2 regions of the Pectobacterium parmentieri genome follow, and region 1 is predicted to be linked to the other one. Evidence: predicted binding sites of a transcription regulator. Region 1 holds the regulator's gene; the other holds the start of a gene.
What was found. The regulator CRP, encoded in region 1, controls carbon source genes, mostly activating them, when cyclic AMP is high. The targets are predictions, from matches to a motif close to ATGTGANNNNNNTCACAT.

Region 1 (3,157 bases):
AGGCTAACGAAGCGGCATTTAAGCTGGCACGTCACTATGCGGTTAAACGCCATAGTCCGTATAAAACCAAGATCATCGCCTTCTACAATGCATTCCATGGTCGCACGCTGTTCACCGTTTCAGTTGGCGGACAACCTAAGTATGCCGATGGTTTCGGGCCTAAGCCTGCCGATATTGTGCACGTACCATTCAACGATCTGGCTGCGGTTAAAGCAGTGATGGACGATCACACCTGCGCGGTTGTGCTGGAGCCGATTCAGGGAGAGGGCGGTATTACACCCGCTACGCCTGAGTTTTTGCAGGGCGTTCGTGAGTTGTGCGATCAACATAAAGCGCTGTTGGTGTTTGATGAAGTGCAGAGCGGGATGGGGCGTACCGGTAAATTATTCAGCTATATGCACTATGGGATTACGCCGGATATCCTGACAACCGCTAAAGCGTTGGGCGGTGGTTTCCCTATTAGCGCGATGCTGACGACGGAAGAGATCGCATCGGCCATGACGGTTGGGGTACACGGAACGACCTATGGCGGCAATCCGCTGGCCTGTGCGGTGGCAGAAGCCGCGCTGGATATCATCAATACGCCGGAAGTGCTGTCGGGCGTAGCAGATCGTCACGATCGCTTTGTTAGTGAACTTGAGAAAATCAACCAGCAGTACGGTGTGTTTGATCAGGTACGTGGTATGGGGCTGCTGTTGGGGGCCGAACTGAAACCGCAGTGGCATGGCCGTGCGGGCGAATTTCTGGCTGCCGCAACGGCACAGGGGCTGATGGTGTTGATGGCGGGTCCGAACGTCATCCGTTTTGTGCCGTCTTTGATCATTGATGAAGATGATATTGCACAGGGGATGGCGAAATTCGCCAACGCTGTTGCGCAGGTCGTTAACGCAGGAAACTGAGTTACGCTCTTAAAATAGCAGCGATAAAAAAACGTAGGGAACGTTTTTCAACGTCGCTTGCGACGGCCCGCAGGGGGGCGGCCAGGGATGGCACGCCATAAAAAACGTAGGGAACGTTTTTCAACGTCGCTTGCGACGGCGCGTGGGGTGACGAGCAGAAAACTCGCCATAAAAAAAGCGTGAGGCCGAGGCTTCACGCTTTTTTATTGGTAGGGTACCGCGACAGGGATTTAGCGAGTGCCGTAAACGACGATCGTTTTACCGTGTGCAGAGATCAGATTCTGGTCTTCTAACATTTTCAGAATGCGGCCCACGGTTTCACGCGAGCAGCCAACGATTTGCCCAATTTCCTGACGGGTAATTTTAATTTGCATGCCATCCGGATGTGTCATGGCATCAGGTTGTTTGGCCAGGTTGAGTAATGTTTGGGCGATACGGCCAGTCACATCAAGGAAGGCGAGGTTGCCGACTTTTTCTGAAGTCACCTGAAGTCTGTTTGCCATTTGCGCAGACAGGCGCATGAGGATGTCCGGGTTAACCTGGATGAGTTGACGGAATTTTTTGTATGAAATTTCAGCCACTTCACAGGCAGTTTTTGCCCGAACCCAGGCACTGCGCTCCTGACCTTCTTCAAACAGGCCTAGCTCACCAATAAAATCGCCCTGATTGAGGTAGGAAAGAATCATTTCCTTGCCTTCTTCATCTTTGATTAGCACTGCGACAGAGCCTTTCACGATGTAGTAAAGCGTTTCTGCTTTTTCACCTTGGTGAATCAGCGTGCTCTTCGATGGATACTTGTGGATATGACAATGGGAAAGGAACCATTCGAGAGTTGGGTCTGTCTGCGGTTTGCCGAGAACCATTCGCTATCATCCTCTGTTGTAATTCACTGCGCAAATTACAGGGGTCAGAGTTCCCTGTACGGCGTGTTTAACTGCTAAAAAAATAAAATTCAGTCTAGGCAGAATGACGTCAGGGAATATACTGGAACCACTGTACCCTTGATTTTCCGGTTGCTACCTTGCCGCACCGTAAACGTGGCTGGGTATGTCTGGCTACGTCATCATCTTCTTCGTTTCTGGGTTTGTCCAGAAAAGGTCTATTCTATTTTTGTTTTAACACAGCTTTAATGATGTGTCTTGTGTTGTCTCGCTTCAGCATGACAAAGCTCTGATTAACGCTGGTTTTTGTACAGTAACGATATAAATTTTCAAAAAAATTTTAGTGGAGAGGCATCATGCAGGCTCGGGTAAAATGGGTTGAAGGCTTAACGTTTTTGGGCGAATCGGCATCAGGGCACCAGATATTGATGGACGGTAATTCTGGCGATAAAGCGCCTAGTCCGATGGAAATGGTGTTGATGTCCGTAGGGGGATGCAGCGCGATTGATGTGGTTTCAATTCTGCAAAAAGGCCGCAACGATGTGGCAGATTGTGAGGTGAAATTAACCTCGGAACGCCGCTCTGAAGCGCCGCGTTTATTTACCCATATCAATCTGCATTTTATTGTGACGGGGAAAGGGTTGACCGATAACGTCGTTGAGCGGGCGGTTGCCCTATCAGCGGAAAAATACTGCTCCGTGGCATTGATGCTGGGCAAAGCCGTTGAAGTGACGCACAGTCACGAAATTAGAGCGCTGGCATAGTTCCTTCCTCTGGGCACTAATTCTGCTCACTTGAGCCCGTTATTAGGAGAAACACCGGGGGGGAGGTTCTCGTAGGGAGGCCTCACCCCGGTGGACGGCCCGAGTATCTCGATGCATAAACGATTGGTATTATCCTCGGGCACGTTCTCACCGTGCCCAGCTTTGCTTATTCGATGGCTTTCCCTTCTATCAGCCGCTGCACCAGCGGTGCCATGATTAGCTCCATCGCTAGCCCCATTTTTCCGCCGGGGACGACCAACGTGTTGATGTGGGAGATAAACGCCCCCTGCAACATGGCGAGCAGATAGGGATAATCAATATTATCCAATCCCTGAAAGTGGATGACGACGAAACTTTCATCCAGTGAGGGGATTGACTTGGCAGCAAACGGGTTGGAGGTGTCCACGGTGGGGACGCGCTGGAAGTTGATGTGTGTGCGAGAAAACTGTGGCGTGATGTAGGTGATGTAGTCTTCCATAGAGCGGACGACGGAATCCATCACCGCTTCACGCGAATGACCACGTTCATTGACGTCACGAATCAGCTTTTGGATCCACTCCAGGTTGACGATCGGTACCACGCCGACGAGCAAATCGACATGCTGTGCCACGTC
Region 2 (3,157 bases), 1.4 Mb from region 1:
CTGGTGCATATTTCTCAGATCGCTGACAAGCGCGTAGAGAAAGTGACTGACTACCTGCAGATGGGTCAGGAAGTGCCGGTCAAGGTTCTGGAAGTTGATCGTCAGGGCCGCGTGCGCTTAAGCATCAAAGAAGCCAATGCACAAACTCAGGAAGCGGCAGCTCCGTCTTCTGAGGAATAACGACTGTTAGAAAACGGTCTTATGGCACCTTGCCTGATTATGGCAAGGTGCCGTGTATATCGTAAGGGTATGGATGTCCTTGCGTTGAGCGGTCCGGGACAGGATGTTCATCCAATGTTTGTCTTCGGGAGTGGGAAATGAAGCCTTTCTTGCGCTGGTGTTATGTTGCAACAGCACTCATGCTGGTAGGATGCAGCAACACGGATTGGCGTAAAGACGCAGTATTGGCGATTCCGTTACAGCCGACTTTGCAGCAGGAAGTGATCCTAGCACGCATGGAACAAATCCTTGCAAGCCGGGCATTAACCGATGATGAGCGAGCACAGCTATTATATGAGCGCGGAGTGCTGTATGATAGTCTCGGGTTACGGGCATTGGCGCGGAATGATTTTTCACAAGCGCTGACGATCCGCCCTGATATTCCAGAAGTTTTTAACTATTTGGGTATCTATTTAACGCAGGCAGGCAATTTTGATGCTGCCTATGAAGCGTTTGATTCTGTACTAGAGCTTGATCCAACTTACAATTACGCGCGTTTAAACCGTGGCATCGCTTTGTATTATGGCGGTCGCTATCTGTTAGCGCAGGATGATCTGCTGGCGTTTTATCGAGACGATCCGAATGATCCTTTCCGTTCGTTGTGGCTGTATCTTGTGGAGCGAGAAATCAATCCAGAGGCGGCCAAAATTGCGTTGAAGAAACGCTATGACGACGTAAAGAAAGGGCCTTGGGGATGGAATATTGTCGAATTCTACCTGGGTAGTATCAGTGAAAAAACACTGATGCAGCGGTTACAGGAAGAAGCTACGAATAACACTTCGCTCGCTGAGCATCTCAGTGAAACTGACTTCTATTTAGGTAAGCACTACCTAAGTCTGGGGGACAAGAACACCGCCTTGGCGCTGTTCAAGCTGACGGTTGCCAACAATGTCCATAACTTTGTTGAGCACCGCTATGCATTGTTGGAATTGGCGCTATTAGGCCAAGAGCAAGACGACCTATCAGGATCGGACCAGCAATAGCTGACGAACACGTAATCAGCCTGAAAAACCTCGGTTATCACCTTCACGGGTGAGGGCTTTTTTGTTCGCTTTTTAATCCAATTTGAGCCGGTTCACACTTTTCAATGAAAATGACTGAAAATTTTCACGACGAGTTATGTAGACTGGCCGCCATATTTAATGAGGCACGTGTACATGACTGATTTATCTACTTCTTTTTCCGATTTAGGGCTGTCTGCTCCTATTATTAATGCCCTGACCGATCTGGGTTATGAAAAACCATCGCCGATTCAGGCTGAATGTATTCCTCACCTGCTGAACGGTCGCGATGTGCTGGGTATGGCACAGACCGGCAGCGGTAAAACTGCGGCTTTTGCTCTGCCATTACTCAATAATTTAAAGCCTGAGTTAAAAGCACCGCAGATGCTGGTGTTGGCTCCAACCCGTGAACTGGCTGTTCAGGTTGCTGAAGCCTGTAATGATTTTGCCAAACATATGCACGGCGTTAATGTTGTTGCCCTGTACGGCGGCCAGCGTTATGACGTTCAACTGCGCGCTTTGCGTGGTGGGGCACAGATCGTTGTTGGTACTCCTGGCCGTCTGCTGGACCACCTGAAACGCGGTACGCTGGATCTGTCCAACCTGAGTGGTTTGGTACTGGACGAAGCAGATGAAATGCTGCGTATGGGCTTCATCGAAGATGTTGAAAACATCATGGCTCAGATCCCTGCTACGCATCAGACTGCGCTGTTCTCTGCAACTATGCCGGAAGCGATTCGCCGTATTACGCGCCGTTTCATGAAAGATCCGCAGGAAGTTCGCATCCAATCAAGCGTGACTACGCGTCCAGACATCAGCCAGAGCTACTGGACGGTGCAGGGTATGCGTAAAAATGAAGCATTGGTACGTTTCCTGGAAGCAGAAGATTTTGATGCGGCGATTATTTTCGTTCGTACCAAGAACGCAACGCTGGAAGTGGCAGAAGCGCTGGAACGCAGCGGTTACAACAGTGCCGCGCTGAATGGTGACATGAACCAGGCGCTGCGTGAGCAAACGCTGGAGCGTCTGAAAGATGGTCGTCTGGATATCCTGATTGCGACCGATGTTGCAGCACGTGGTCTGGACGTTGAGCGTATCAGTCTGGTAGTGAACTACGATATTCCGATGGATGCCGAGTCTTACGTCCACCGTATTGGTCGTACTGGTCGTGCAGGTCGTGCAGGTCGTGCACTGCTGTTTGTAGAAAACCGCGAGCGTCGCCTGTTGCGCAACGTTGAACGTACAATGAAGCTGACAATTCCTGAAGTGGAATTGCCAAATGCGGAATTACTGGGACAACGTCGCTTGGCTAAGTTTGCCGCTAAAGTACAGCAGCAACTGGAAAGCAGCGATCTGGACATGTACCGCGCGCTGTTGACGAAACTGCAACCGCAGGAAGAGCTGGATATCGAAACGCTGGCTGCCGCGCTGTTGAAAATGGCACAGGGAGAACGTCCTCTGATTCTGCCGCCAGATCCAGCATTCCGTCCTCGCCGCGAATTCCGCGATCGTGATGAGTCTCGTAGTGATTCACGTGGCGATCGTCGCCGCGATCCGCGTGATTCTCGCGAAAGCCGTGACGGTGACCGTCCACAGCGTCGTGAACGTCGTGAGTCGGGTGAGATGGAACTGTATCGTATCGAAGTGGGTCGTGATGACGGTGTTGAAGTTCGCCACATTGTTGGTGCTATCGCCAACGAAGGGGATATCAGCAGCCGCTACATCGGTAACATCAAGCTGTTCGGTTCCCACTCCACGATCGAGCTGCCAAAAGGTATGCCGGGCGACCTGTTATCACACTTTACCCGCACGCGTATTCTGAACAAACCAATGAATATGCAATTGCTGGGTGATGCAGTAGCACAGCCTGAACGTCGTGGCGGTAACCGTCCTGCTGGTGCGGGTGGCGAACGTCGTGATGGCGCAGCGCCACGTCG

Region 2: a site for CRP is predicted at 1,283-1,300, ahead of yrbN (protein YrbN). Genes of this name have one in related genera too.

What each region holds. Positions count from the first base shown of each region.
Region 1 covers NZ_CP015749.1:4,705,182-4,708,338, forward strand. Annotated here, with positions in the region: gene argD (bifunctional acetylornithine/succinyldiaminopimelate transaminase) at 1-899, shown strand, start outside; gene crp (cAMP-activated global transcriptional regulator CRP) at 1,130-1,762, opposite strand; gene A8F97_RS21350 (OsmC family protein) at 2,137-2,544, shown strand; gene A8F97_RS21355 (phosphoribulokinase) at 2,711-3,157, opposite strand, start outside.
Region 2 covers NZ_CP015749.1:3,282,329-3,285,485, reverse strand. Annotated here, with positions in the region: gene pnp (polyribonucleotide nucleotidyltransferase) at 1-180, shown strand, start outside; gene nlpI (lipoprotein NlpI) at 318-1,202, shown strand; gene yrbN (protein YrbN) at 1,307-1,384, shown strand; gene A8F97_RS14895 (DEAD/DEAH family ATP-dependent RNA helicase) at 1,377-3,157, shown strand, end outside.